Regions from separate parts of the Streptomyces sp. NPDC012474 genome, predicted to be linked through region 2. Evidence: riboswitches for the same ligand, from Rfam matches in the RefSeq annotation. Region 2 holds a riboswitch; each other region holds the start of a gene.
The links. Region 2 has a riboswitch for cyclic di-AMP ahead of ACFY9S_RS08930 (transglycosylase SLT domain-containing protein). Riboswitches for the same ligand answer to the same signal wherever they lie in the genome.
Positions count from the first base shown of each region.

Region 1: linked by a shared signal. The riboswitch ahead of ACFY9S_RS33145 (transglycosylase family protein) and the one ahead of ACFY9S_RS08930 (transglycosylase SLT domain-containing protein) in region 2 are both predicted to bind cyclic di-AMP.
Region 3: linked by a shared signal. The riboswitch ahead of ACFY9S_RS09900 (NlpC/P60 family protein) and the one ahead of ACFY9S_RS08930 (transglycosylase SLT domain-containing protein) in region 2 are both predicted to bind cyclic di-AMP.
Region 4: linked by a shared signal. The riboswitch ahead of ACFY9S_RS07995 (peptidoglycan DD-metalloendopeptidase family protein) and the one ahead of ACFY9S_RS08930 (transglycosylase SLT domain-containing protein) in region 2 are both predicted to bind cyclic di-AMP.

Region 1 is NZ_JBIBEP010000020.1:44,684-52,114, reverse strand. Features, by position in the region: gene ACFY9S_RS33155 (cytochrome P450) at 1-1,188, shown strand, start outside; gene ACFY9S_RS33150 (transglycosylase family protein) at 1,310-2,263, shown strand; cyclic di-AMP (ydaO/yuaA leader) riboswitch at 2,492-2,658, shown strand; gene ACFY9S_RS33145 (transglycosylase family protein) at 2,663-3,355, shown strand; gene eno (phosphopyruvate hydratase) at 3,627-4,907, shown strand; gene ACFY9S_RS33135 (septum formation initiator family protein) at 5,019-5,495, shown strand; gene ACFY9S_RS33130 (DUF501 domain-containing protein) at 5,543-6,073, shown strand; gene ACFY9S_RS33125 (exopolyphosphatase) at 6,070-7,011, shown strand; gene ACFY9S_RS33120 (FAD-dependent oxidoreductase) at 7,431-7,431, shown strand, end outside.
Region 2 is NZ_JBIBEP010000003.1:177,033-184,463, reverse strand. Features, by position in the region: gene ACFY9S_RS08955 (DUF6668 family protein) at 1-502, shown strand, start outside; gene ACFY9S_RS08950 (NAD(P)H-dependent oxidoreductase) at 910-1,491, shown strand; partial or broken gene ACFY9S_RS08945 (hypothetical protein) at 1,576-1,823, opposite strand; gene ACFY9S_RS08940 (outer membrane lipoprotein carrier protein LolA) at 1,865-3,130, opposite strand; gene ACFY9S_RS08935 (polyprenyl synthetase family protein) at 3,363-4,373, opposite strand; cyclic di-AMP (ydaO/yuaA leader) riboswitch at 4,874-5,049, shown strand; gene ACFY9S_RS08930 (transglycosylase SLT domain-containing protein) at 5,055-5,834, shown strand; gene ACFY9S_RS08925 (Cof-type HAD-IIB family hydrolase) at 5,798-6,646, opposite strand; gene ACFY9S_RS08920 (GNAT family N-acetyltransferase) at 6,818-7,431, shown strand, end outside.
Region 3 is NZ_JBIBEP010000003.1:362,321-369,751, reverse strand. Features, by position in the region: gene pcrA (DNA helicase PcrA) at 1-2,128, opposite strand, end outside; cyclic di-AMP (ydaO/yuaA leader) riboswitch at 2,442-2,614, shown strand; gene ACFY9S_RS09900 (NlpC/P60 family protein) at 2,623-3,804, shown strand; gene ACFY9S_RS09895 (hypothetical protein) at 3,900-4,841, shown strand; gene ACFY9S_RS09890 (hypothetical protein) at 4,819-5,172, opposite strand; gene ACFY9S_RS09885 (NlpC/P60 family protein) at 5,596-6,654, shown strand; gene ACFY9S_RS09880 (response regulator transcription factor) at 6,664-7,404, opposite strand; gene ACFY9S_RS09875 (PspC domain-containing protein) at 7,401-7,431, opposite strand, start outside.
Region 4 is NZ_JBIBEP010000002.1:671,461-678,891, reverse strand. Features, by position in the region: gene lhgO (L-2-hydroxyglutarate oxidase) at 1-576, shown strand, start outside; gene trmB (tRNA (guanosine(46)-N7)-methyltransferase TrmB) at 974-1,885, shown strand; gene ACFY9S_RS08005 (PrsW family glutamic-type intramembrane protease) at 1,945-3,291, shown strand; gene ACFY9S_RS08000 (aldo/keto reductase) at 3,367-4,311, opposite strand; gene ACFY9S_RS07995 (peptidoglycan DD-metalloendopeptidase family protein) at 4,501-5,541, opposite strand; cyclic di-AMP (ydaO/yuaA leader) riboswitch at 5,553-5,709, opposite strand; tRNA gene ACFY9S_RS07990 (tRNA-Met) at 5,999-6,072, opposite strand; gene ACFY9S_RS07985 (dihydrofolate reductase family protein) at 6,138-7,268, opposite strand; gene ACFY9S_RS07980 (MarR family transcriptional regulator) at 7,357-7,431, shown strand, end outside.

The DNA of each region.
Region 1 (7,431 bases), on a different contig from region 2:
GTCCACCGGACGCGGCTCCCCAGCGGTGTGGAGGCCTGGCTGGTCACGCGCTACGCCGATGCCAAGCAGGCACTTGCCGACAGCCGGCTCTCCAAGAACCCCGCGCATCACGACGAACCGGCGCACGCCAAGGGCAAGACCGGGATCCCGGGGGAGCGCAAGGCCGAGCTGATGACGCATCTGCTCAACATCGACCCGCCGGACCACACCCGGCTGCGCCGGCTGGTGTCCAGGGCGTTCACCCCGCGCCGGGTCGCCGAGTTCGCGCCACGGGTACAGGAGCTCACCGACACCCTCATCGACGGGTTCGCGCGGAAGGGATCCGCCGACCTGATCCACGAGTTCGCCTTCCCGCTCCCCATCTACGCCATCTGCGACCTGCTCGGCGTCCCGCGGGAGGACCAGGACGACTTCCGCGACTGGGCGGGCATGATGATCCGCCACCAGGGCGGGCCCCGGGGCGGTGTGGCGCGGTCCGTGAAGAAGATGCGCGGCTACCTCGCCGACCTCATCCACCGCAAGCGCGAGGTGCTTCCCGCCGAGCCCGCTCCCGGCGAGGACCTCATCTCCGGTCTCATCCGCGCCTCCGACCATGGCGAGCACCTCACCGAGAACGAGGTGGCGGCCATGGCTTTCATCCTGCTGTTCGCCGGTTTCGAGACCACCGTGAACCTGATCGGCAACGGCACCTACGCCCTGCTCACCCACCCCGGGCAGCGCGCACGGCTCCAGGCGTCCCTCGCCGCCGGGGAGACCGGCCTCCTGGAGACCGGCGTCGAGGAACTCCTGCGCTACGACGGCCCCGTCGAACTCGCCACCTGGCGCTTCGCCACGCAGCCGCTCACCCTCGCCGGGCAGCGCATCGAGGCGGGCGACCCCGTCCTGGTGGTCCTGGCCGCCGCGGACCGCGACCCGGAGCGGTTCGCCGATCCGGACGCGCTGGACCTCTCCCGCCGCGACAACCAGCACCTCGGGTACGGCCACGGCATCCACTACTGCCTCGGAGCGCCGCTCGCCCGGCTGGAGGGCCAGACCGCGCTCGCCACGCTCCTGACCCGCCTCCCGGACCTCCGGCTCGCGGCGGATCCGGCCGAGCTCAGATGGCGTGGCGGCCTCATCATGCGAGGGCTGCGCACCCTGCCGGTGGAGTTCGCGCCTTCCGGAAGTGACGAAACATCAGACCTGTGATCTTCACGTGATCTGCGCGGCATGAACTTGTGACAAGTGATCGACTGCCGATACGTTCACCCATCAACGCGGCGGGGAATCACGCCGCCTCGGTCACTGCTGTCTCGCGAAAGGTCTCCGTATGCTCTCCGGGAACGGTCGGCACCGCCGCCCCCGCCAGGCTCCGGCTCTCCTCGTGGCGGCCGGAGTGACCGGCTCCGCCATCGCGATCCCGCTCCTCGGGGCATCCGGTGCCAGCGCGGCCGACGGCACGACCTGGGACCGGGTCGCGGACTGCGAGACCGGCGGCGCCTGGAGCCAGAACAGCGGCAACGGCTACTACGGCGGCCTGCAGTTGTCCCAGGAGGACTGGGAGAAGCACGGCGGCCTCGACTACGCCGCGAGCGCCGATCTGGCCAGCCGCTCCCAGCAGATAGCCGTGGCCGAGAGAATCCTCGCCGGCCAGGGGGTCGGCGCGTGGCGTACCTGCGGGCTGCTCTCGGGGCTCGAGCAGGGCAAGGGATCGGAATCATCCGGCTCGTCCGAATCATCCGGCGAGGTGGACTCACCCGGATTGCTCGATTCGCTGGGTTCATCCCCTTCTGAGGGTCCTTCTTCATCTCCGTCGCCCGAGGCGTCGTCGCCTTCGAAGGACGAAACCGCCAAGAGCGACAAGTCGCCCGAATCCGAGGGCTCGTCGCAGGACCGGCAGCCCGAGGGCTCTCCGTCGGCCACCTCCGAGGACGGCAAGTCGGGCGACTCGCGGCAGGGTGACGACTCCTCGGCGTCGTCCGGCACCGGCTCCGGCCGCCATCGCGGTCCCAGCGCGGAGGAAACCCGCGCGCCCGAGGGTGACCGTACGGAGAAGTCCACGGGGCGTCACTCCGGGTCCGCCGACGAGAGTTCCGGCTACGCGTCCGAAGGTGCCTACATCGTGGGTGTCGGCGACAGTCTCTGGTCCATCGCCGACGCCCTTCGGGTCAGCGGCGGATGGCACGCGCTCTACGAGGGCAACGAGAACGCGGTCGGCACCGACCCGAACCTCATCCACCCCGGTCAGGCGCTCACGGTCGAGGGCGAAGCGGACGAGAGGTAGCTGTTCGGGCAGTGCGGAAACGGGGGACGAACTCACCGCGAAACCGGGTGAGTTCACGTCACCTTTCGCGCCGAATGTCCCGTATAAGCCCGGTGAGAGATAGATCTCAGAAGCCCTGATCGTCTTTGAAATTCCGTGGATCGCGTGTCTACGGTCGTGACCGCTCGTCACCGCGAGCCCCGGCTGCCGCAACGCCGAATCCTGCCAGCGGCCGTACGGGAACAGTCGTCGCGTCAAGCGCCGTAGGCAGGAGCGGGGGACCCAAGGTAAGTGCCCGACCGGCCGGTTGTGCCGGAAGGGCTTGGGGTGAAGCCGTGTCCCGGGAGGGGCGCGGCCGGGCAACTCAACCGGCCCGAACCCGACAGCTCACCTCGCAGGCGTCGGTGAGGGGATCTCTCCATGCTGTTTTCCGGCAAGGGCACGCACCGCCGTCCGTCCAAGGCCTCTCGGGTCATCGCCATCGCCGGTGTCACCGGTGCCGCCGTCGCCGCCCCGCTGATGGCGGCCGGCAACGCTTCCGCCGCCACCGCCTCCGAGTGGGACGCCGTCGCCCAGTGCGAGTCCGGCGGCAACTGGTCCATCAACACCGGCAACGGCTACTACGGCGGTCTGCAGTTCTCCGCCTCCACCTGGTCCGGCTACGGGGGCAGCAAGTACGCCTCCACCGCCGACCAGGCCACCAAGGCCCAGCAGATCGAGATCGCCGAGAAGGTCCTCGCGGGCCAGGGCAAGGGCGCCTGGCCGGTCTGCGGCAAGGGCCTGTCGAGCGCCGGCTACACCGGCGGCGGCTCCGCCGACGACTCCGGCAGCTCCTCGCAGAGCCAGCAGAGCACCGAGACCCGCCAGAGCGAGCAGCAGCCCGCCTCCCGCTCCGACGAGCGTCCGGCCGCCAAGAAGACCGTCACCACCCCGACCGGCAAGAAGGTCAAGAAGGGCGACGGCGAGTACAAGGTCGTCAAGGGCGACACCCTCAGCTCGATCGCCGCGGACCAGAAGGTCAAGGGCGGCTGGGAGAAGCTGTACCAGCTGAACAAGGACATCATCGACGATGCCAACCTCATCTACGTGGGCCAGCAGCTGCACCTGAAGTAGGCAGCGGCCCAACCGGCCCGCCCAGGGCCACGGGCTCCCCGCTCCGGTGCGTCATCCCCCGTACGCGCCGGAGCGGGGTTTTTTCTGCCCGACTTCGCGAACCGGCTTTGTTCCGTTCGGAAACAATTTGCTCTCGGTTCTGTCCATGGGGTGGGCGACCCGGTGGCCGATCGGCCGGAGCCGGTTAGGCTCATGTCGCGAGCCACCACGGCCCGCACCTCGCCGGGTCCACGCGACCCGCGTACCCGCGTCACATAAGAAGGAGATGCTCGTGCCGTCCATCGACGTCGTCGTAGCCCGGGAAATCCTGGACTCCCGAGGCAACCCCACGGTCGAGGTCGAGGTCGGCCTCGACGACGGCAGCACGGGTCGTGCCGCCGTCCCGTCCGGCGCCTCCACGGGCGCCTTCGAGGCCATCGAGCTCCGCGACGGCGACTCGAACCGCTACCTCGGCAAGGGCGTGGAGAAAGCCGTCCTCGCGGTCATCGAGCAGATCGGTCCGGAGCTGGTCGGCTACGACGCCACCGAGCAGCGCCTGATCGACCAGGCCATGTTCGACCTGGACGCCACCGACAACAAGGGCTCCCTCGGCGCCAACGCCATCCTCGGCGTCTCCCTCGCCGTCGCCCACGCCGCCTCCGAGGCCAGCGACCTGCCGCTGTTCCGCTACCTGGGCGGCCCCAACGCGCACCTGCTTCCGGTGCCGATGATGAACATCCTGAACGGCGGCTCGCACGCCGACTCCAACGTGGACATCCAGGAGTTCATGATCGCCCCGATCGGCGCGGAGTCCTTCTCCGAGGCCCTGCGCTGGGGCGCCGAGGTCTACCACACGCTGAAGAAGGTCCTGAAGTCGAAGGGCCTGGCCACCGGCCTCGGCGACGAGGGCGGCTTCGCCCCGAACCTCGGCTCCAACCGCGAGGCCCTCGACCTCATCCTCGAGGCCGTGAAGGAAGCCGGTTACACCCCCGGCGAGCAGATCGCCCTGGCGCTCGACGTCGCCGCGTCCGAGTTCTACAAGGACGGCGTCTACACCTTCGAGGGCAAGGAGCGCTCGGCGGCCGAGATGACCGAGTACTACGCGGAGCTCGTCGACGCGTACCCGCTCGTCTCCATCGAGGACCCGCTGTTCGAGGACGACTGGGACGGCTGGAAGGCCCTGACCGACAAGCTCGGCGACAAGGTCCAGATCGTCGGTGACGACCTGTTCGTCACCAACCCCGAGCGCCTCGCCCGCGGCATCGAGGAGGGCGCGGCCAACGCGCTCCTGGTCAAGGTCAACCAGATCGGATCGCTGACCGAGACCCTGGACGCCGTCGAGCTGGCCCAGCGCAACGGCTTCAAGTGCATGATGTCCCACCGCTCCGGCGAGACCGAGGACGTCACGATCGCCGACCTGGCCGTCGCCACCAACTGCGGCCAGATCAAGACCGGCGCCCCGGCCCGCTCCGAGCGCGTCGCCAAGTACAACCAGCTGCTGCGCATCGAGGAGATCCTCGACGACGCCGCGGTCTACGCCGGCCGCAGCGCGTTCCCGCGCTTCAAGGGCTGACCGCGAAAGGCCCGACCCGTAAGAGGCAGCGTCGTACGTACGTCCCCGTACCCGGTCCCGTACCGTGTCCGGGGACGTACGCGCGTATGACGGTGGAGCGGAGGCGGACACATGGCCGTGAAGGACCGGGACCGGTTCTCCACCGCGACCAGGATCCGGTTGCTCGGCGAGCAGACCGCGGCCCGGGTCTACCGCTCCCAGACCAAGCGTCAGGCCCGCCGCTCGCGGCTGACCGGCCGGGCGGCGCTGCTCGCGCTGGTGATGTGCTCGCTGATCGTGGCCCTGGCCTACCCGATGCGGGAGTACGTCTCGCAGCGCGCGGAGATCGACGACCTCCAGCGCGAACAGCGGCAGGCCCGTGAGCGCGTCGAACGGCTGCGCGATCTGAAGGCGCGCTGGCAGGACGACGCGTACGCCGAGCAGCAGATCCGGAAGCGGTTGCACTACGTCATGCCGGGGGAGACGGGCTTCATCGTCATCGACCCGCACGCGGCGAAGCAGTCGCGCACCGACCTGGGGGCGGCGGACCGCCCTTGGTACTCCAACGTCTGGGACGGCGTCGACAAGTCCGACGCCTCCGGCCAGTGACCTGACCTCCCAGCCGGCGATCAGAGAAAGACAGCCTGAAGACAGTCATGGAAACGCCCCCGCCGACCACCCCGCGCACCGAGCCCACCGACGCGGACGTCGAGGCCTTCAAGCAGCAGCTCGGCCGGCCCCCGCGCGGTCTGCGCGCGATCGCCCACCGCTGCCCGTGCGGACAGCCGGACGTCGTCGAGACGGCCCCGCGGCTGCCGGACGGGACGCCGTTCCCCACGCTGTACTACCTGACGTGCCCGCGCGCCGCCTCGGCGATCGGCACGCTGGAGGCCAACGGCGTGATGAAGGAGATGACCGAGCGGCTGGCCTCGGATCCGGAACTGGCGGCGGCGTACCGGGCCGCGCACGAGGACTACATCCGGCGGCGCGACGAGATCGAGGAGCTGAAGAACTTCCCGAGCGCGGGCGGCATGCCGGACCGGGTGAAGTGCCTGCACGTGCTGGTGGGGCACTCGCTCGCCGCGGGCCCGGGGGTGAATCCGCTCGGGGACGAGGCGATCGCGATGCTGCCCGAGTGGTGGCGCAAGGGGCCGTGCGTGACGACCGCCGAGGAGGACGCCCAGTGACCCGTGTCGCCGCCGTGGACTGCGGTACGAACTCCATCCGCCTGCTGGTCGCGGACGCGGACCCGGCCACCGGTGAGCTGGTCGACCTGGACCGCCGGATGACGATCGTGCGGCTCGGGCAGGGCGTGGACCGGACCGGCCGGCTCGCTCCCGAGGCGCTGCAGCGGACCTTCGCGGCGTGCCACGAGTACGCCGGGATCATCAAGGAGCACGGGGCGGAGCGGCTGCGGTTCGTGGCGACCTCGGCCTCCCGGGACGCCGAGAACCGGGACGAGTTCGTGCGCGGTGTGCTGGACATCCTGGGCGTCGAACCCGAGGTGATCTCCGGGGACCAGGAGGCGGCGTTCTCCTTCACCGGCGCCACCAAGGAGCTCGCGGGGGACGACCACCTCCCGAAGCCCTACCTGGTGGTGGACATCGGGGGCGGCTCGACCGAGTTCGTCGTGGGCGACGACCGGGTCCGGGCGGCCCGCTCGGTGGACATCGGCTGTGTCCGCATGACCGAGCGGCACCTGGTCAGGGACGGGGCGGTGAGCGACCCGCCGTCCGCGGAGCAGATCGCGGCGATGCGGGCCGACATCGAGGCCGCGCTCGACCTCGCCGAGGAGACGGTCCCGCTGCGCGAGGCGCGGACGCTGGTCGGCCTGGCCGGTTCGGTGACGACCGTGTCGGCGATCGCCCAGGAGCTGCCCGAGTACGACTCGCAGGCCATCCACCACTCCCGCTTCTCCCGCGAGCAGGTCCGCGAGATCACCGAGTGGCTGCTGCGCTCCACCCACGCCGAGCGCGCGGCCGTGCCCTCCATGCACCCGGGCCGGGTCGACGTGATCGGGGCGGGGGCCCTCGTACTGCTGTCGATCATGGAGCGGATCGACGCGCAGGAGGTCGTCGTGAGCGAGCACGACATCCTCGACGGCATCGCATGGTCCGTCGCGTAGCCCGCTTCTGAGCAGGCATGGATCACGAATGAGCGTGTCCCGGGGGTTCGCGCGACCCTCGGGCGACAGTCCGTCGGAAAAGTTCGTGAAGTTCTTCACAAGGAATTCGGCCCTCCCGGGCGAAGAGAGGGGTCCCGTTGACCCGTCCGGGGGCTGAACAGGCCTTTGAACGCGTTCAGAAGCATGGTATGGAGGTCTCCGGAAAGAGGCTCGAGCCCACCCTCCGGAGGTCCTCACGGAGGTTCATCGGGCGCAGAGAGGCAGCTCACGCGCCATTGACAACGTTCCGTGGTGCACACAGCGGCCTGGTTGTCACCATGACATGGATCACGCGAGCGGCGGAGGATAACACATACCCCGACCGAGCTTGTGAAGGGGCGCACGAGCCACCCCCCTGAGACGGGTGGATACTCGATGGCA
Region 2 (7,431 bases):
GCACACAGGCATGCGACAGGGACCGGAGATCTGGCTGCGCGGCCCGGTGCCCACCCCGGAGCCGGGGCCGCCCGAGCCCGCGCACGCCCACGCCGCGGCACGGCGTTTCTCCTGGGTCGGCACGCACGGCGGCGCGGGCGTCTCCACGCTCGCCGCGGTCTACGGCGGCCACGACTGCGGCCGGTCCTGGCCCGGGCCCGGCGATCCCCCGTCGGTGCTGCTGGTCGCACGGACGCACGCGGCCGGTCTGGACACGGCGGCCGGAGCGGTGGAGCTCTTCCGGCGCGGCCAGGCTCCGCCGGGGCTCGACCTGGACGCGATCGTGCTCGTGGCGGACGCCCCGGGGCGGCTGCCGCGCCCGCTCGCCCAGCGGGTCAGATCGCTGGAGTCGGTCATCGACGTGTACCGCGTGCCGTGGGTGCCGTCCTGGCGGCTCGGTGAACCGGGCCGTCCGCCGCGTGAGACGCAGGCCCTGGCCCGGCTGACGGGAGCGGCACGCTGACGGCCCTGCCTCTGTCGGCCGTACACCTGTCCACCGGGGAGATCGCGGCGGGTGCGGACCAGGGAGCTGCGCGCGACGTTCGTCGTCGCGACGGCCCTGAACCGGATTGGCGTGCCGGTCACCGTGAAGGGGCGGCACGGGCTGCGCGCGGCGGGCCCGCTGCTCGCGGCCGGTTGCGTGCCCGTGGGGGGCGACTTCCGTAACGGGGCCGGGAGCGCCCCGGCAGGGCGCGGGGCCGGACCGGGGCTGCCCGGCCGGTCTCCAGCGGGTGGCGCCGCCGGGGCGGGAGGCGCTGCCACCGGCGGTGGCGCGGGAGACGCGGTGGACGCCCCTGGCGCTTTTAGTTGCATGCACATACGATGCGCATGCATGCAACTGTCGATGCCGAGTTCTCCAAAGGGGCACCCATGACCCGCCGTTTCCTGTTCGTCCTGGGCAGCGCTCGCGCCGAGGGCAACTCCGAGCTGCTGGCCCGCCGGGCCGCCGAGCAGCTTCCCCCGGACGTCGGGCAGGAGTGGATCGACCTCACCGAGCTTCCGGTACCGGACTTCGAGGACCTGCGGCACGACAGCGACCACGTCCGCCCGACCGAGGGCAACGTGGCCCGGCTGCTCGACGCCACGCTCGCGGCGACGGACATCGTGATCGTCTCGCCCCTGTACTGGTACTCGGTCTCCGCGCAGACCAAGCGCTACCTCGACTACTGGTCGGGCTGGCTGCGCACGCCGGGCCTCGACTTCAAGGCGACCCTGGCCGGCCGCACCCTGTGGGGCGTCACCGCCCTCGCGCACACCCAGGAAGTGGTCGCCGACCCGCTCGTCGGGACGCTCCACAACTCCGCCGCGTACATGGGGATGCGCTTCGGCGGGGTGCTGCTGGGCAACGGCAGCAAGCCCGGTGACGTACTGACCGACGACGTGGCGCTGACGCGCGCCAAGACCTTCTTCGAGCAGGAGGCGCCCCTGGCCAGGTTCCTGTACGAGGACTGAGCGCCAGGCGTTGACGTTCTTCGCCGTGAAGCAACGCCCACGCCGCCGACCCGAACACCGCCGCGTACAGGGCCTGGAGGCCGTCAGCATGCGGATGGTGGTGGCCCTGCCGGAGCCGTTGGGTCCGAGGAAGCCGAAGACGCTGCCCGCCGGGACGGTCAGATCGAGACGGTCGACGGCGAGCTGTCCGCCGGAACGGTCAGCTCGAGACCGTCGACGGCGAGCTGTCCGTCGCCGTAGCGCTTGGTGAGCGCGTGGGTGGCGATGACCGGTTCCCCGGTCTCGGCCCGCGTCTCACACTGCTCCGGTTCTCCGGCGGACACCTCGCCCATCGGCTTCCTCGTTCTCTCGACGTCCCGTGCGGCTGCGGGACCTACTTGCCGGCGTCGGCCGCCTTCACGAGCGCGTCCTTGGTGACCAGGCCCGCGTAGACCTTGCCGTCGTCGGTGACGAGGGCGTTGACCAGGCGGGTCGAGAAGACCGTGCCCGAGCCGAACTTGCCCTGGACCTTGTCGCCGAGCGAGTCGATGAAGCCGCCGAACTCGCCGCCGGCCTTGCCCGAGGGCATACCCTCACCGCCGGTGTCGAAGGTGGCTATGGCGGTCCAGCCCTCGCCGATGGTCTTCATCCCGCCGGGGCCCTGGCCGGAGCCCTTCCCGGCCTTGGGGGCGTGGCCCGGCGCCTCGCCCAGGTCGAAGGGCTTGCCGGGGGCCTTGTGCGGCGTGTCGCCCGAGGCCTTGCCGGATGCCTTGCCGGCGTCCTTCTCCTCGGTGACCTTCGCCCCCTTGGGCGGGGCGAAGTCGAAGGTGGAGGCGGCCGGCCTGGCGAAGCTCACCTTCGTGAAGCCCGCGTCCACGACGGCCGAGCCACCGCTCGCCGGGGTCAGCGTGAACTTCAGCGGCATGCCGGTCTTCGCGTCCACGGCCACGGTGATGGCGCCGACCGTCGAGCCGGACTGCTTCGGCTTGACGACCAGCTTGTAGGCGTCCCGGCCGGCGACCTGGGCGGTGCCGTCCACGGTCACGGACGTGGTGTCGTCGACCGCCTTCAGGGCCTCCTCGGCGAAGTCCTTGGGCATGGCCGGCGGCTGCTGGTCCTTGCCGCGCTCCGGGCTGTCGGAGGAGGTCCCGTGGTAGACCTCGTTGGACTTGCTGTCGTAACCCCAGACGTCCTTGCCGTTGTGGATGAGGCTGTACTCGGCGGCGTTCTCCAGCAGCGACAGTTTCTGCTTGTCCGGGCCGTCTGCCGCGACGCGCAGGGTGTGCGTGCCGGAGGCCAGTTCGGTGAGTTTGGCCGTCGGGTCGGCGGAGGAGCCGCCCTCGCCCTTGCCCGTGGCACCGGACAGCAGGCCCGACTCCAGGCCGCCGAGGTTCGGCAGTCCGAGGTCCGTGCTGATCTTCACCGTGCCGGACAGCTGCTGGACGTCCGACTTGGCGATCTTCTCGATGAGTTGCTGTGCGGTGATCTTCGGGAGGTCGGGGTCCCCGGAGTCGGCGAGCGCGGGGACCAGCCCGATCGTCGCGGCGGCCACCCCCACCACCGTGACCGGGACGATGTACCGCGCGGCTTTGCGCCGCACGGAGCGCTGCTCGTCGCCCTCTCCGGCGGTCGTGCTGTCGTCGGATGCGTACGGTGCCATGTGTGCCCTACCTCCGTGATCGGCGGCGGCTGTCCGTGTCGTCCACGCACTCGTCCCTGAGCCGCCATTCTCACCCGAACAGGTGAGGAGTGGTGTCTTTCCGTGGTGTCCATCTGACCAAATCGGCCAGGGAGATACGTCAGACCCCGGGCTCAACTCCGTGTACTGCTGGGGTATGACACGGAAGGGCCGCTTCTCCCCCGACCCGTAGGGGTCGGACGGTACAGAGGCCCTAGCCGGCCCGGTGCACCACCGCGTCGCACAGCTCCAGGAGCGCCGTCTTCGCGGTGCACTCCGGCAGGGGTGCGAGCGCCGAACGGGCGTCCTGGGTGTAGCGGACGGTGTCCCGCCGGGCCTGCTCCAGCGCCGGGTGGGCCCGCAGCAGGCGCAGGGCCTCGGCGTGCCGGGCGTCGTCGGTGAGGTCGGAGTCGAGCAGGTCGCACAGGGCGGCGTCCTCGGCGAGTCCGAGCCGGGCCGCCCGCTCGCGCAGCCGCAGCACCGGCAGCGTGGGGATGCCCTCGCGCAGGTCGGTACCCGGCGTCTTGCCGGACTCGTGGGAGTCGGAGGCGATGTCCAGGACGTCGTCCGCGAGCTGGAAGGCGACGCCGAGCCGCTCGCCGTACTGGGTCAGGACGTCCACGACCGTGTCGTCGGCGCCGGACATCATCGCGCCGAACCGGCACGACACGGCGACCAGCGAGCCGGTCTTGCCGCCCAGCACGTCGAGGTAGTGCTCGACGGGGTCCCGGCCGTCCTGCGGTCCGGCCGTCTCCAGGATCTGGCCGGTCACCAGCCGCTCGAACGCCTCGGCCTGCACCCGCACGGCCTCCGGGCCGAGGTCGGCCAGGATGTGCGAGGCGCGGGCGAAGAGGAAGTCGCCGGTGAGGACCGCGACGGAGTTGTCCCAGCGGGCGTTCGCGCTCGCGACGCCGCGGCGCACGGAGGCCTCGTCCATCACGTCGTCGTGGTACAGCGTGGCGAGGTGGGTCAGCTCCACGACGACGGCCGACGGCACGATCCCGGGCGCGTACCGGTCACCGAACTGGGCGGAGAGCATCACCAGCAGGGGGCGGAACCGCTTGCCTCCGGCCCGCACCAGGTGCTGGGCGGCCTCCGTGATGAAGGGCACCTCGCTCTTGGTGGCCTCGAGCAAGCCTTCCTCGACAGCCGCCAGTCCGGCCTGGACATCGGCTTCCAGAGCCTGGTCCCGCACGCTCAGCCCGAACGGCCCGACGTCGGTCACGAGGGGTCTCCTGTCTGCTGTGTCTGCCGGTGGTTACGCGGATTGTCGATAGGTCGCTGCCCACACTCCGGCCAGCGTATCCGGTCACGTTTCGATCACCGCCAGCACCCAGGGTTACAGGCCGGGCGGTATCCGATCACGACCGTTATGTTTTCGATCAACCTATAAGAACAGATATAAATCGACTTACCCAGAGGTAGCGAACTATGCACGATTTGCCGAGAAGAGTCGGTGAATTCCTCTTGGTAGAAATTGCCCCACAGACTCGTGATCAGTGAGTTGAATCACTTGTCCCCCTTTTCCGTCCCGCCTCGGCATCGGCCCGTACCACCTTCCCCCGAACGCCAGTTGAGCCTTGGCTGCCGCAAAGGATCAAGCGGCCAAAACAACCCCGACCAAGGTCAACCGCTCGATGTGTGACTGAGGCGCTTGTTCCCGACATGTGCTCTCGCATACGTTCCCGGCCTGTCCGGCGGACGCCCAATCCTGCCGCCGCCCGGACTCCCCACCAACCGACTCACTCACGCAGGGCAGGAGCGGGGGACCCAGGTAAGTCGCCGGTCCGCACAGCGGCACGGCTCGGGGTGAAGCCGCGCACGGCACACAGCGCCGTACGCGGCCGGGCACCTCCCGGCCCGAACCCGACAGCTCACCTCGCAGGCGCCGGAGAGGAATATCGCCATGGCCGGACGAGGCAAGCACCGTCGCCCCAGAACCAACCCGCTGACCCGAGGCTTCATCGCCGCCGGTACCGGAGGAGCCGCACTCACCCTGCCGCTCCTCGGTGCCACGCACGCGAGCGCCGCCGAACCCCAGAGCGCACCCGCCGCCGCACAGTCCGTGCCGCAGGCGGCCCAGCCCGCCAAGTCCCTCCCGTACACCGTGGTCAAGGGCGACTCGCTTGCCCGCATCGCGGACAAGTACGACGTCTCGGGTGGCTGGAAGCAGCTGTACAAGGACAACCGCGCGGCCGTCGGTGACGACCCGAAGCTGATCCACCCGGGTCTGAAGCTGACGGTGAAGACCACCAAGACGGACACCGCGAAGAAGACGGCGACCAAGTCGTCCGCCCCCGCCAAGCCGGCCGCCGAGCCCGCCGGCGGCGTCACCCAGGCCACCCAGGCGTCCGTGAAGACCTACCCGGACAACCTCGACGGGTGGATCCGCGAGGCGCTGGACATCATGGCGCAGAAGGGGATCCCCGGGTCCTACGACGGCATCCACCGCAACATCATGCGTGAGTCGTCCGGCAACCCCCAGGCGATCAACAACTGGGACTCCAACGCCGCCAAGGGCACCCCGTCCAAGGGTCTCCTCCAGACCATCGACCCGACCTTCCAGGCCTACCACGTGGACGGCACGTCGTGGGACCCGTACGACCCGGTCGCCAACATCACCGCGGCCTGCAACTACGCGGCCGACCGCTACGGCTCGATCGACAACGTCAACGGCCCGTACTGAGCCGCCCCGCCCAGCAGTCGTTCGAGGACGACGGCGATGCCGTCGTCCTCGTTCGACAGGGTGACCTCGTCGGCCACGGCCTTGAGTTCGGGATGGGCGTTGGCCATCGCCACGCCGTGGCCGGCCCAGTCGAACATCGGGATGTCGTTGGGCATGTCACCGAAGGCGATGGTGTCCGCCGGTCGCAGCCCCAGATGCTCGGCGGCCAGCGCCAGGCCCGTCGCCTTGGTGATCCCGCACGGCTGGAGTTCGACCGTGCCGGGCCCCGACATCGTCACCGTCGCCAGTGAGCCGACCACCGAGCGGGCCGTCGCCGCCAACTCGTCGTCCGACAGATGGGGATGGCGCAGCAGCACCTTGCTGATGGATTCACCCCACAGTTCGTCGCGGCGGTCGACCCGCACGGCGGGCAGGGTCGGGTGCGGCATCAGGTAGCCCGGCTCGATCAGCGTGAGCCCGTCGACCCCGTCCTGGTCGACCGCCGCGTACACCTGCCCCACCTCGGCCTCGATCTTGCCCAGGGCGGTCTCCGCCAGCTCCCGGTCCAGGGTGATGGACCACAGCAGCCGGTCCGCGCCGGCGTCGTACACCTGCGCGCCCTGCCCGCACACCGCGAGCCCCGTCGCGCCGAGGTCGTCCAGGAGCGGCCGCACTCTCGGCGCCGGCCGGCCCGTCACCACGAGGTGCTGGGCACCGGCGTCCGCCACCCGCGCGAGCGCGGCGAGAGACCGGTCGGAGAGGGTGTCGTCGCCGCGCAGCAGCGTCCCGTCCAGATCGGTGGCGATGAGTGAATATGCGATGGGTGCGGCCATGATCAGAGAATACGGACAGCGCGCCCCTTCGTTTCATCGTACGACCCACGCCGATTGCCCGGTTGAAGGCCTCTGCACCGGTTGGCAACAACATGCTCCGCTACCTACCCGTGGGGCCGCATCGAGCGGTACCTTCCAAGTGTCCAGGGGGGACTTGATCGGGGGGTCGGGTTGAGCAGTGGGCGCATTCGTGTGGCCGGGCCCGGGGAGCTCGGCGAAGGGGAGAGGGAGCGCTGGCGTGCGCTGCGGGCGGCCTGCGAGACACCGCGCAACCCCTTCATGGAGCCGGAGTTCACCGAAGCCGTCGGCCGGGTCAGGCCCAGGGCGCGGGTGGCCGTGGTGTACGAGGGGCTGGAACCGGCCGGGTTCCTGCCCTATGAGCGCGGCCCGTTGGGGCAGGGCCGGGCGATCGGCCTCGGTGTCTCGGACGCCCAGGGCGCGATCCTGCGGCCGGGTCTGGACCTGGAGACGGACCAACTGCTGAGGGCTTGCTCGGTGTCGAGCTTCGCCTTCGACAACCTGGAGGCCGAGCAGCGGCTGTTCGTCCGGTACGCGGCCGAGGAGCACGCCACCTACGTCATCGACGTGGAGAAGGGCTACGAGACATACGAGTCGGTGCTGCGCGCACAGTCGCCGAAGTTCCTGAAGACCACGCTGGCCAAGGAGCGCAAGCTGGGCCGGCACGCCGGTGACCTGCGGTTCGTGTTCGACGAACGCGAACCGGCCGCGCTGCGCACGCTCATGGAGTGGAAGTCCGCCCAGTACCGCAGGACCGGCCGCCGGGA
Region 3 (7,431 bases), 190 kb from region 2:
TGTACGACGGCTGGCCCCAGGCGCTGCGCAGGGTTGACCGCGTCAGATACAGCCGCTCCCGCGCGCGGGTGATGCCGACGTAGGCCAGGCGCCGTTCCTCCTCCAGCTCCTTGGCCTGCCCGAGGGCGCGCATGTGCGGGAAGACGCCGTCCTCCATACCGGTCAGGAAGACGACCGGGAACTCCAGGCCCTTGGCGGTGTGCAGGGTCATCAGGGTGATGACGCCGTCGCCGTCCTCCTCGTCGGGGATCTGGTCGGAGTCGGCGACCAGCGCGACCTGCTCCAGGAAGTCCGAGAGGGTGGTCTGCTCGTCCTCGCCGCGCTCCTGCTCGAATTCCATGGCGACGGCGGCGAGTTCCTGGAGGTTCTCGATCCGGGTCTCGTCCTGCGGGTCGGTGGAGGCCTGCAGCTCGGCGAGGTATCCGGTGCGCTCCAGCACTGCTTCCAGAACCGTGGCCGGTCCGGCGCCGGACTCGACGACCGTGCGGAGGTCCTCCATCAGCGTGTTGAACCGCTTGACGGCGTTGGTGGAGCGCGCGGCCATGCCGTACGCCTCGTCGACGCGCTTGAGCGCCTGCGGGAAGCTGATCTTCTCCCGCTGGGACAGGGCGTCGATCATCGCCTCGGCCCGGTCGCCGATGCCCCGCTTGGGGACGTTGAGGATCCGGCGCAGCGGCACGGAGTCCTCCGGGTTGGCCAGGACGCGCAGGTAGGCCAGGACGTCCCGGACCTCCTTGCGCTCGTAGAAGCGGACGCCACCGACGACCTTGTAGGGCAGGCCGACGCGGATGAAGACCTCTTCGAAGACACGGGACTGGGCGTTGGTCCGGTAGAAGACGGCGACGTCGCCGGCCTTGGCCTCGCCGGCGTCCGTGAGGCGGTCTATCTCGTCGGCGACGAACTGCGCCTCGTCGTGCTCGGTGTCGGCGACGTAGCCGGTGATCCGGGCACCGGAGCCGGCCTTGGTCCACAGGTTCTTGGGACGGCGGGACTCGTTGCGCTCGATGACCGCGTTGGCGGCGCTGAGGATCGTCTGCGTGGAGCGGTAGTTCTGTTCGAGCAGGATGGTCGTCGCGTCCGGGTAGTCCTCCTCGAACTGGAGGATGTTGCGGATCGTCGCGCCGCGGAAGGCGTAGATCGACTGGTCGGCGTCGCCCACGACACACAGCTCGGCGGGCGGGACCTCGGCCTCGGGCGGCACGTCGACGGGGTGCTCGGACGTGCCGACCAGCTCGCGGACCAGGGCGTACTGGGCGTGGTTGGTGTCCTGGTACTCGTCGACCAGCACGTGCCGGAAGCGGCGGCGGTAGTGCTCGGCCACGTCCGGGAAGGCGCGCAGGAGATTGACCGTCGTCATGATCAGGTCGTCGAAGTCGAGGGCGTTCGCCTCGCGCAGCCGCGACTGGTACATGGCGTAGGCCTGGGCGAGGGTCTTCTCGAAGCCGTCGCCGGCCTGGGCGGCGAAGTCCTCCTCGTCGATCAGCTCGTTCTTCAGGTTGCTGATCTTGGCGCTGAAGGACTTCGGCGGGAAGCGCTTGGGGTCGAGGTCCAGGTCGCGGCAGACCAGGGCCATCAGGCGCTTGGAATCGGCGGCGTCGTAGATCGAGAAGCTCGACGTGAAGCCGAGCTTCTTGCTCTCGCGGCGGAGGATGCGCACGCACGCGCTGTGGAACGTCATGACCCACATGGCGTTCGCGCGCGGGCCGACGAGCTGCTCGACGCGTTCCTTCATCTCGCCGGCGGCCTTGTTGGTGAAGGTGATCGCGAGGATCTGGCCCGGGTGCACGCCGCGCTCGGCGAGCAGGTGGGCGATGCGGTGCGTGAGCACCCGGGTCTTGCCGGAACCGGCACCGGCCACGATGAGCAGGGGGGAGCCGGAGTGGACGACGGCGGCGCGCTGGTTGTCGTTCAGACCCTCCAGGAGCGCGGCGGTGTCCACCGGGGGGCGCGGGGCGCCGTCCCGGTAGTAGGCGTCCCGGTCCGGGGGTGCGTCGAACTTCCCGCCGAACAGATCGTCCGGAATCGGCTCCGGTACGTGATCGTCCTCGGGTGGCGGCGGGGGCTCGTCCGCGGGGCCCCGCTGGGCCTGGAGGTTCGCCAGGAAGCTGTCGTCAAAGAGGCTGCTCATCGCTCTCCGAGTCTAGGGCGCCCCACTGACAGCCCGCCGCCGCCCTGAGAACATCGCCGGGCGCCCGGGCCCCACCGACCGGCCGACGGCGCGTTGTCGCCCTCCATGACGGCTTGATCACGCCCCGCTACACACTTCGTAATTGCGGACAAAGCGTGACCAGGCCGCCCCGATCGTTCACTCTCGGCAACACTCATGACCAAGGTCACGAAAATGTATCGGGCATATCACCCATCAACCTTCACAGGGGCCACACGAGTTGGCTACCGTGCGACCAGGCCGCATGACCCCCACCGGCGAACGTCGCCGGGCCGCGCGGCCTCCGCCGAGTCCGGTGTGCCGCAGCGGCAGCCGGAGCCGGGGACCCAACCGTGAACCTGGGGTGAATCGGCCCGACTCCCTGTGCGGAGACGGCCGTAGGGCAAACCTTCCGAACCACCCGCCCGAACCCGACAGCTAACCCGGTAGGCGGAACATGGAAGGAGTCGCCTCCCTTGGCGTCGCACCGCAAGTCGCGTCCTACGGGTACGCGCGTGGCAGGCATACGGACCCCCGCCCTCGCAACGGCGGCCCTCACCTCCGTGGCCCTGCTGTCCCAGTCGGCCAACGCCGCCCCCGAGGCCGACGACAAGCCCAGCCTGGAGGAAGTCGAGAAGAAGGTCGACGACCTGTACCGCCAGGCGGGGTCGGCGACCGAGAAGTACAACGCGGCCAAGGAGAAGACGGCGAAGGAGCGCAAGCGCGCCGACGCCCTCATCGACGACGTCGCGAAGCGCACCCAGAAGCTCAACGAGGCGCGCGAGCAGCTGGGGTCCTTCGCCTCCGCCCAGTACCGCACCGGTGCCGCCGCCCCGGACACGGCGACGTTCCTGCTCGCGGACACCCCGCAGGACTACTTCGACCAGACCCAGCTGATGGACCGGATGACCGGTCGTCAGAAGGTCGCGGTCGACGACTACGTCACGCAGCAGTCCGAGACGATGAAGAAGCGCCAGGAGGCCACCGAGAGCCTCGAGACGCTCACCGAGTCGCAGGGCGCCCTGAAGACCGCCAAGGCGACCGTCCAGCGCAAGCTCGCCGACGCGCGCGAGCTGATGTCGAAGCTGACCGCCGAGGAGAAGGCCCGGCTCGCGGCGATCGAGAAGGAGAAGCGCGAGGAGGCCGCCCGCAAGGCCGACGAGCTCGCCCGGCAGCAGGCCGCCGCCCAGCAGCAGGCGCAGGACGAGGCCGCTCGGCAGCAGGACAGCGGATCCTCGTCGTCGGGTTCGGCGGGCTCCGGCTCGTCCTCTGCGACGGCCCCGGCCGACTCCTCTTACGCCACCAAGGCCGACAAGGCGCTCGCCTTCGCCCGTGCCCAGATCGGCAAGCCGTACGTGTGGGGCGCCGTCGGCCCCGGCTCCTACGACTGCTCCGGCCTCACCCAGGCCGCGTGGAAGGCCGCGGGCGTCACCCTGCCGCGCACCACCTACGACCAGGTGAACGCCGGCACCACGGTCCCGCTCTCCCAGGCCCGTCCCGGTGACCTGGTCTTCTTCTACGACGACGTCACCCACGTCGGGATCTACATCGGCAACGGCATGATGATCCACGCCCCGAAGCCCGGCACGTACGTGCGCGAGGAGTCGGTCTACTACGACGGCGAGTCGGCCATCCACAGCGTGGTGCGGCCGGCCTGAGAGGCCTCGTCACACTTCTTGAGAGGCAACACCTTTGAGGGGCACGCGCGCGTGCCCCTCTCTGAACGAGTGCGGCGCTCTCTAGCATCGGCGCTATGTCCGGTCCCTCCCCGTTTGCCACCTGGTGGTCGACGTATGCGCTGGCGACCGGCATCGTGTCGGTCGGTCTCGACTCAGCGGGGTACGAAACCCTTTCCCGCATCGCCCTCGCCCTGGCCTGCGCGGCCTGGCTGGCGGCGGCCACGGGTCTCGTCCAGCGGGCACACGGCGGATGGCGGGCGGAGACGCCGGCCGCGCTCACGGCCGTGGCGGCGACCGCCGTCCTGGGTACCGGCTTCTCCGCGGCGGGCCGGCAGTCCCTCGCCGAGGCACTGCTGGCTCTCGCGATGCTGCTCTGGGCGGTACTGCTCACCGCGGAGGCCGGGGGGCGGCGCGGCACGGTGTTCCTGCGCTGTGTGGCCACCCAGGGGCTCGCGGTGCTCGGCGCCACGCTCGCCGCGGCCGACACGTCGCCCTGGCTCGCCCACGCGGCCCTGGTGCTGTTCTGGCTGGGCCTCGCGCTCTACGGCTTCGCCCTCTTCCGCTTCCAGCCCCGGCAGGTGGAGGAGGGGCGCGGCGACCACTGGCTCGCGGCCGGCGCCCTCGCCGTCTCCGCACTGGCGGGGGCGAAACTCCTCAGCGCCGACAGCGCGCGCCTGTATCTGTGGAACGAGGAGAACGCCGACGCGCTGCGCACGACGGCCGTCACGCTGCTCGTGCTCGCGCTGATCGCCTGCGTCGCCCTGCTCCTCGCCGAGCTCTTCTGGCCCCGCCACCACTACGACGCGCGGCGCTGGGCGACCGTGTTCGCCGCGGTCGTGACGGCCGCGGCCGCCCTGGCGGTCGCCGCCGCCCTGGACGTCCCCTGGCTCGACGCCGCCGGGGAGGTGCTGCTGTGGATGGCGGTGGCGGCGTGGCTCGGGTGCACCGCCTGGGCGATCACCTCGGCCCGGACCGGCGCCCGGCGCTCCGGGGTCAGGTCCAGAGCACGGCGATGAAGATGTTCGCCGTGGTCAGCAGACCGACCAGGCCGAAGAGGCCCTTGTCCACCTTCTCGTCGTCCCGCTTCACGTACACCAGGCCGAGGATCACGATCAGCAGGGCCAGCTTCACGCCGATCTTGATGTTGTTCACGGACTGGTCGTCGGCCTGGTTGAGGCCGACCAGGATCACACCGGTGACCAGCATCGTGAGCGCGCCGTGCAGCATCGCGGGGGTGTAGCGGGCGCTGCCCTCGCCCATCGCCTTCATCTGGGTGAGGAAGCCGCCCAGGAGCGAGGCGATGCCGATGATGTGGAGGCCGACGAAGAGGTGGATGAGTACGTCCATGAGGCCGGAGCCTAATCAGGGTCCCGAGACCGCCCGACACCGGCCCAGTGATGCACATATGCACCCCATAGCACCCGATCACGGTCACTCGCTCACGATTCGGCGCATCGATCATCACGCTGAGTTAAGTCGACGGCGTCCAGGCCGGACCACGGTCGCATACGGTCACCGCCGGTCCTCTCAAGACACTTCCGCACACCTGCCACCGGCCCGTCACGGCGACGCCTAGCGTCCTCCACCAGGTGCCCGGCTCCCCACCGCCGCCCGGGCCAGGGGCGGCAGTCGGACACCACCGCCGAAGAGGTCCGGCGGCGATCCGCTCCCCCTGTGCGGGCCGTCGCCGGACCGCGCAGGCCGCCCGTCCGCTCCCCCCGGGCGCCCGCATGCACCCCTCGGCGGTCGAGGAAAGGACGTGGCCTCCAGGTGGCAGCGCACCGCAAGCCCCGACAGCGCTCGACGGGTGCCGGCACGGCCCGTACGGCCGCCACGATCGCCCTCGCGAGCGCGGCGACGGCGACGGGCTTCGACGGAACCGGGCACGCCGAACCACAGCTCACCCCCGGCCAGGTCAAGGCCAAGGTGGACAAGCTGTACCAGGAGGCGGAGGTCGCCACCGAGAAGTACAACGGCGCGAAGGAGAAGGCCGAAGCGGCCGGGCAGCGGCTGAAGAACCTCCAGGACCAGGCGGCGCGCAAGGAGGAGCGGCTCAACTCCGCCCGTGACGCCCTGGGTTCGGTCGCCGCCGCGCAGTACCGCGCCGGCGGCCTCGACCCCGCGGTGCAGCTCGCCCTCTCCGACGATCCCGACCGGTACCTCGACAACGCCGAGTTCGTCGAGCGGGCCGGCAGCCGGCAGAACGCCGCCGTCGCGGGTGTACGCAAGCAGTTGCGGGAGATCGAGCAACTGCGCGGGGCCGCCCACATCGAGCTGACGTCCCTGAAGTCACGCCGGGCGGAGCTGAAGCAGCACAAGAAGACGATCACCGGCAAGCTGGGCTCGGCACGGCAGTTGCTCTCCGGGCTCGGCCCGCAGGAACGTTCCCTGCAGGACGCGTCGCGGGACCGCGCCTCGCGCTCGACGGGCGCACGGGACACCCTCGGGGCCCCCGGCTCCGCCTCGTCCCAGGCGACCGGCTCCCGCGCGGCCGCCGCCGTCTCCTACGCCTACCAGAAGCTCGGCAGCCCTTACGTCTGGGGCGCCACCGGCCCGAACGCCTTCGACTGCTCGGGCCTCGTGCAGGCCGCGTACCGCGCCGCGGGCGTCTCCCTGCCCCGCACGACCTACTCCCAGATCGCCGCGGGCCGCCGCGTCTCCCGCTCCGAACTCCTCCCCGGCGACCTGGTCTTCTTCTATGCGGGCATCAGTCATGTCGGCATCTACGTGGGCAACGGCCGCATGATCCACGCCCCGAACCCGTCGGCGCCGGTACGCGTCGCCCCGCTCGACGAGATGCCGTACGCGGGGGCGACGCGGGTGGTGTGAGCGCCGGTGTCACACGAGCCGGCGAGCCGTCGCCCAGCGCGTCAACTCGTGCCGGTTGGAGAGCTGGAGCTTGCGCAGGACCGCCGAGACGTGCGACTCGACGGTCTTCACGGAGATGTACAGCTGCTTGGCGATCTCCTTGTAGGCGTAGCCCCGGGCGATGAGCCGCAGCACCTCGCGTTCGCGCTGGGTCAGGCGGTCCAGGTCCTCGTCGACCGGCGGTGCGTCCGTGGACGCGAAGGCGTCCAGGACGAACCCGGCCAGCCGGGGCGAGAAGACCGCGTCACCTTCCTGGACACGGAAGATGGAGTTCACGAGGTCCGTGCCGGTGATCGTCTTGGTGACGTACCCGCGGGCACCGCCGCGGATCACGCCGATCACGTCCTCCGCGGCGTCCGACACGGACAGCGCCAGGAAGCGGACCGGCTGCTCGGCGTCGCCCATCAAAGGGGCGCAGCGGCGCAGCACTTCGACACCGCCGCCGCCCGGCAGGTGCACGTCGAGGAGGACCACCTCGGGCCGGGTCGCGGTGATCACCGTGACCGCCTGGTCGACGTCCGCGGCCTCGCCGACGACCTCGACGCCGGTCTGCTCGGTCTGCCCGATCTCGGCCTGGACCCCCGTACGGAACATGCGGTGGTCGTCGACGAGGACCACGCGCACATGACGCCCGGGGCCGCCGCCCGACTCCGCGGGCCCTGCCGCCTCCGCCGGTCCCGCCGTACCGTTCGCCTCGGTCGGGTCGCTCATGACGTCTTCTCCGCCCTCTCCATCTCC
Region 4 (7,431 bases), on a different contig from region 2:
GACGAGATCGCCCGGCTCACCGGGGACGACCCGGACATGCGGATCGTGCCGTTCCGGGGCGAGTACTATGAGCTGGCCCGGCCGGAGCTGGTGCGCGGCCTGGTCTACCCGGTGCCCGATCCGGCGTTCCCGTTCCTCGGCGTGCACCTCACGCGGGGTATCGACGGAGGCGTCCATGTCGGACCCAACGCGGTGCCGGCCCTGGCCCGCGAGGGCTACGGGTGGGGCACGGTCCGCCCCCGCGAGCTGGGCTCGACCCTGGCCTGGCCCGGCTCCTGGCAGATAGCCCGCCGGCACTGGCGGTACGGGGCGGGTGAGCTGCGGCGCTCCCTGTCCAAGCGGGCCTTCACGCAGGCGGTGGGCAGGCTGCTGCCCGAGGTGTCCGAGGACGACCTCGTCCCGACGGCCGCGGGGGTGCGTGCGCAGGCGGTCCTGCGTGACGGGACCTTGGTCGACGACTTCCTGATCCGCGAGGGCCCACGCACGGTGCACGTCCTGAACGCACCGTCTCCCGCGGCCACGGCGTCCTTGCCGATCGGCCGGGAGGTGGCCCGGAGGGCGTTGAGCGCGCTGTGAGATCTGCAGATCTCGGCGTTGCCGCTGAGGTCAGGGGGCCCTCAACCCGGCGGAACGGGATGCCTCCCCCAAGCTCTCCGAGCAGGAGCCCCCACCGCCCACCCTCCCCCGAGCTCTCGGGACCGCTCGGGCAGAGGGGAACCCCCAGCGCCCTCAGCGGCACGATTGCCCGCAGCCGGGGCGGCACGCACCCGCACCCGCCGTCTTACGCAAGGGGACGTGTCGGGGGGTGTCCTCCCGCAGCGGTTGGCGCGTCAACGGACAGTGAGTCGGTAAGCGACCCCATCGCGCCGTTCCGAGGACGGACACCCCCCGGCGCGGCCCCGACCCACCACCGGTGAGACGCGCCCCACCGGCGGACCGCGCGCCACACTCCAGCCGTAAAATCAGAGGCACTGTGTCTGACTCCGCAAACACCCCCGAAACCCCGAACCCGAGCCCGCCCCCGCACCCGCTCACGAGCCCGCACCCGCTCACGAGCCCGCACCCGGGCCCGGGCCCGGGTCCGCACCCGCACGCCCCCGGTGTCTCCGTCCGGAGCACCCGGGCCAAGGGAGAGCCGCGCTTTCCCGACGGGCCCAAGGCCGACCCCGCCGGGTCGCACTTCGAGCGGCGGATCCGGAGTTTCCAGCCGCGGCGCAGCCGGGTCACCGCCGGTCAGGCGGACGCGCTGCAGCGGCTGTGGCCCAAGTGGGGCCTCGACATCGACGGCAGCCGCACCCTCGACCTGCCGGAGCTGTTCGGCAACGACAACCCCGTCGTCCTCGAGATCGGCTTCGGCATGGGCGAGGCCACCGCCCAGATGGCCGCCGCCGATGCCGCCACGAACATCCTCGCGGTCGACGTGCACACCCCCGGCCAGGGCAATCTCCTCAATCTCGCCGACCACAACGGCCTGTCCAACATCCGTGTCGGCAACGGCGACGCGATCATCCTCCTGCGCGAGATGCTCGCCGAGGACTCCCTCAGCGGCCTCCGCGTCTACTTCCCCGACCCCTGGCCGAAGAAGCGGCACCACAAGCGCAGGATCATCCAGCCCGACTTCCTCACCCTGGCCGCCACCCGCCTCGGGCCGGGCGCGATCGTCCACTGCGCCACCGACTGGGAGCCGTACGCCGAGCAGATGCTCGACGTCCTCACGGCCCACCCCGACTTCGAGAACACGCAGGCGGACGGCGGTTTCGCGCCGCGTCCCGACTTCCGTCCGCTGACCCGTTTCGAGGGCCAGGGACTGGACAAGGGACATGTCGTGAACGACCTCCTCTTCCGTCGCGTACAGCACGTGGACCAGCCCCCCGCCGGCGCCTGACCACCCCTGGCACCTCTTCCGCCTGCGGACAGCGCCCATCCGTCGTTAGGGTCAATGCCGTGGCCACCAGCCCCCCACATCCGTCGTATCCCAGCGGTCCGAGCGAGGGCGCTCCCCTCACGGGCCCGGGCACGGCCGGCTCCCTGCGGCACGCCCACTGGTGGCAGCGCGCCTGGGTGCGCTACGGCGCGCTGAGCACGCTCCTCGCGATATCCGGCCTCGTCATCCTCGCCCTGGTCCGCGAGGAGACCGGCACGGAGGGCTTCCTGGTCGGGCTGGGGCTGGCCGTCCTGCCGGTGCCCCTGCTGATAGCCGCGTTCCGCTGGCTGGACCGGGTGGAACCCGGCCCCTGGCGGAACCTGCTGTTCTGCTTCGCCTGGGGCGCCTGCGCGGCGGCGCTGATAGCGATCGTCGCCAACAGCTTCGCGACGAGATGGATAGCGACGGCGACGGCGGACCCGTCCAGCGCGGACACCCTGGGCGCCACCGTGATAGCCCCGGTGGTCGAGGAGTCGGCCAAGGCGGCGGCCGTCCTCCTGGTCTTCCTCTTCCGGCGGCGGGACTTCACCGGCATCGTCGACGGGGTCGTCATAGCCGGCGTGACGGCCACCGGCTTCGCCTTCACGGAGAACATCCTCTACCTGGGCACGGCCTTCGGCACCGACCAGCTCACCGGCGACACCGGCGTCGCCTCCGTCACGGCGGCCACCTTCTTCGTGCGGATCGTCATGTCGCCGTTCGCGCACCCGCTGTTCACGGTCCTCACCGGCATCGGCTTCGGCGTCTCCGCGCTCTCGGCGGACCGCCGGCTTCTGCGCCGCGTCGCGTTCCCGCTCGGCGGGCTGCTCCTCGCGATGGGCATGCACGCGATGTGGAACGGCTCGTCGGCGTTCGGCGAGTACGGGTTCTTCGCCGTGTACGCGGCGTTCATGGTGCCCATCTTCGGGCTGCTGACGTGGCTGGTGATCTGGACCCGGCAGCGGGAGCTGAAGACCGTACGGGCGGAGCTGCCCGCCTACGCCTCGGCCGGCTGGCTGACCCCTGCCGAGCCGTACGCGCTCGGCTCGATGCGGGCCCGGCGGATCGCCCGCCAGCACGCCCGCCGTCACGTGGGCAGGGCGGCGGCGCGGGAGGTGGCGCGGTACGAGGCGTACGCGACGTCCCTGGCGTTCCTGCGGCACCGGGCCCGGCGTGGCCGCGCCGGGCCCGGCTTCGCCGTACGGGAGCGGGAACTGCTCGGCGAACTGTGGCGGCGCCGGGAGGTGGCCCGACCCGCGCTGGACCACGCGGCGCGGATCACCGCCCCTCCGGTCCCGGTGTCGGCCCCGCCCTGGCCGGTGTACGGGGTGTACGGGTACGACCCACAGCCGACGCCGTACCCCGCGTACAACCCGTACCGCTCCTAGGGGTCCTTTCACCATGCCCGTCCGGGTCGGACGCTCATGGTGAAAGGCCGCCCTCTTAGCTGCCTGTCGTGTCCATCAGGCCGAAGCCTGCGTGAGCCGCCCGATCTCGGTCTCCGACAGCGTCAGCTCGCCGACGCCGGTCAGTGCGGGCAGCTGCTCCACCGTCCGCGCGGAGGCGATCGGCGCCACCACCGTCGGCTGGGCGGCGAGCCAGGCCAGAGCCACGGTGGCCACGGGCGCGTCGTGCGCCGCGGCGATGTCGTCGAGGGCGGCGAGCACCCGTCGCCCCCGCTCGGTCTCCAGGTGCTTGGCCGCGCTCCCCGCCCGCGCGCTCTCGACCGCCGCACCGGCCCGGTACTTGCCCGTGAGGAAGCCGGACGCGAGGGCGAAGTACGGCACGGCGGCCAGGCCGGCCCGCTCGGCGAGATCCTGGAGCTCACCCTCGTAGGTGTCGCGGGATACCAGGTTGTAGTGGGGCTGAAGGGCTACGTACCGGGCGAGCCCTTCGCGGTCGGAGAACTCCAGGGACGCCCGCAGCCGCTCGGCGGAGATGTTGGAGGCGGCGATGTGCCGCACCTTGCCGGCCTTCACGAGGGTGTCGAGCGCGCCGATGATCTCCTCGACGGGCACGTCGGGCTGATCGAAGTGCGTGTAGTACAGGTCGATGTAGTCGGTGCCGAGGCGCCGCAGGGAGGCGTCGGCGGCTGCCGTGATGGTGGCGGCGGACAGGCCGCGGAACTCGGGGTGCTGGCTGACCTTGGTGGCGACGACGACGTCCGCCCGGTTGCCGCGGGACTTCAGCCACTTGCCGAGCACGGTCTCGGACTCACCGCCCTGGTTGCCCTCGACCCAGGCCGAGTAGGAGTCGGCGGTGTCTACGAAGTTGCCGCCGGCGGCGGTGTAGGCGTCGAGGACGGCGAACGACTGGGCCTCGTCGGCGGTCCAGCCGAAGACGTTGCCGCCGAGGGCGAGCGGGAAGACGTCGAGGCCGGAAGGGCCGAGCTTGCGCAGAGAAGTCATACCGCACGTCAACGCCCGTACCGAAGCGGCCCATTCCACGGGGGACGCAAAGACCCTGTGAACACTCCTGCCGCGGCACGACGTTCCGGCACGCGCTCCGGCCCTGCCGTGCACGCCCCGGACATGAGGCGGCCCTGACGTCGGGGGGTCGTCGTCAGGGCCGCCGGTGCTTCAACGGGTGGGTACGGCTTACGGGTTCAGTCCCTTGCCCCGCAGCCACGCCATCGGGTCGATGCCGCTCGTGGAGCCGCCGGAGTGGACCTCCAGGTGAAGGTGGGCCCCGGTGACGTTGCCGGTGGCGCCCACACGGCCGATGACCTCGCCCGTGCTGACCTTCTGGCCGACGCTGACGCCGATGGAGGACTGGTGCGCGTACCAGATCTCGGTGCCGTCATCGAGGGTGAGGACGGTCTTGTAGCCGTACGAGCCGTTCCAGCCGGCCTCGGTGATGGTGCCGCTGTGCACGGCCTTGATCGGCGTGCCCGTGGGGGCGGCGAAGTCCAGGCCCGTGTGGTAGCCGGAGGACCAGTAGGCGCCGGCCTGGCCGAAGCTGGAGGTGATGGTGTACGAGGAGGTCGGCAGGGTGAACTGCTTGGCCAGGGCGGCGAGACGCTCGGCCTCGGCCTTCTTCCTGGCCTCCTCCTCCGCCTTCTTCTTGGCCTCGGCGGCCTTGTCCTTGGCTTCCTTCTCCGCCTTGGCGACCGCTTCCGCGGCGGCCTTCTGGGCGGCGGCCGCGGCGTCCTCGGCGGCCTTGGTCTCGATCTGGTCCTGCTGGTGCTCGACCTGGGCCATGATCCGGGCGCGCAGTGCCTCGCCGGCACCGGCGCCGGAGGTGCCCTTGGTCTGCTCGGTGGCGGCCGCGGCGGTGCCGAGGCTGCTGAGCGGAGTGGCGGAACCTTCGGGGGTGTCGTCGTCCGAGATGAGGGAACCCACCGAGGGCAGGTCCGGGACGGAGATGGACACCGGGGGCTTGCCGGTCTGGGCGCTGGCCATGCCGCCGGCACCCACGGCGGCTATGACGCCGACGCCCAGGACGGTGGAGCTGCGGGCGAGGCCTCCGCCGCGCTGCTTGGTGACACGATGCCGGCCACGGACGGGACGGATGGACTCCTCGGTGGGGTTCCACTCCTGGAACGGGCCCTCTTCGGTGGGCTGATTGCCGTAGCCGAAGGTGTCGGTGTCGCGCTTCGGCGCGAGCGGGGCCGCGGGGGCAGGCCGGTTGGACGCCACGTGGGCGTGCTCCTTTCCTTCCTTCTCGCCTACCGGGTTAGCTGACGGGTTCGGAGCAGGAAGGTCTCCTACGCGCGTATACCGGCCGTGCTTCCACGGTGGTATACGCCCGATTCACCCCAAGTGGTGGTTCCCCGGTTCCCTTTCGGGATTCGGCGCGTGCGCACGGAGCCGCCTTCTGTGACGGCTGGGACGACCGCGCTGCGTTATCGAACGTTAATAGACGCGCGAGGGGTATTCCAGCGATTCCGCTTGATCATTAACCTTTTTCGCGCGGACTTACCTGCCATGACCGGAGTAAATCGGGCGAGTTGACCGCTTCGCAAGTGACTGAGGAGTTTTGACGGGGCGTCAGTTCCCGCGCGGAACGGGGTGGTTCACTCACCGAGCGTAATGGGGTACGGGGGAAATGACCGAGGGCCGGAATCCTTTTTGGATTCCGGCCCTCGGCCTTCAGTAGCGGGGACAGGATTTGAACCTGCGACCTCTGGGTTATGAGCCCAGCGAGCTACCGAGCTGCTCCACCCCGCGTCGTTGTGTCTCCAGTGTACGCCATCCGCGGGACCACTCGTGCACACCCACCGATCGGCCCGTGCTCAGCCCGGTAGGTGGTGGTTCGGGGCCTTGGCCCGCTCCTCGTGCTCGGGGAGGACGACGACCTCCACTCCCCCGGCTGCCAGGACGCCGCTGCCGTCGGCGTCCGTCACGAAGGTGCCGGGCTCACGCCAGGCCGTGACCACGCGCCGTACGCCGGCGTCGAGGATCAGCCGGGCGCAGGGTGCGGGGCGGGAGGCGCGGCGGGCGCACGGCTCCAGGCTGCTGTACACCGTCGCGCCGGGCAGGCGCGGGTCGGCGGGGTCGAGCTTCGCCAGGGCCGCCTCCTCGGCGTGCACGACCGGGTCGCCCGCCTCGCGGGAGTGGCCGCGGGCCAGTTCCGTGCCGTCGGCCGCGACCACGACGGCCCCCACGCTGAACGCCGTGTCCGACGGCGGGCAGCGGTCGGCCAGTTCGCAGGCCAGGGCCAGCCAGTGGTGGTCGGCGGCGGCGGGCAGGGCGCCGGTGCCCGGCGCGGTCGGCTCGTAGCGCATGAGGACCACGTCCTCGATCCGCCGCGACTCCAGCAGCCGGAGCCGGCCGCCCTGGTAGCCGCCGGGGCCGAAGAGGCGGGGCGCCCCCGGGTCGCCCACGAAGAGGGGTGCGAGGACCAGCTGGAGTTCGTCGGCCAGGCCCTGGGTGAGGAGCTGGGTGTGGATCAGGCCGCCGCCCTCGACCATGAGCCGCCGCACGCCCCGGACGTCGTGCAGGTGTGTGAGCAGCCGCCGCCAGTCGAGGTCGGCGCCGAGCGGGACGACATCGGTGGCGAGGCCGAGGGCGCGGGCGCGTTCGGCGCCCCGGTCCGTCGTGTAGAGGACCTTCTCGCCGCCGGTGTGCCAGAAGCGGGCGTCCGGGTCGAGGTCGCCGGAGCCGCTGACCGTGACCTTCAGGGGGTACTCCGGTTTTCCGGCGGCCCGGCGGGCGGCCCGGCGTTCCTCCGAGTTCACCAGGAGCCGCGGGTTGTCCGCGCGGACGGTGCCGGCGCCGATCAGGATGGCGTCGACACCGGCCCGGACCTCGTCGACCCGGTCGAAGTCGGCCGGGCTCGACAGGAGCAGGCGGTCGGGTCCGGTGTCGTCCAAGTAGCCGTCGAGGGAGACGGCGGCGGACAGCAGGACGTACGGGTGAGGCATCGACGCTCCGCGGCTGGTCGGGACGGCGGGACCGACAGGGCCCCAAGGCGGGCTTGGTTCAAGTTTTAAACAAACCTACACTGGGGGCATGACGACTCGCTGGCTCACCCCCGAGGAGCAACGCGCCTGGCGCGCCTACGTCGCCGCCTCGCTGCTCCTGGAG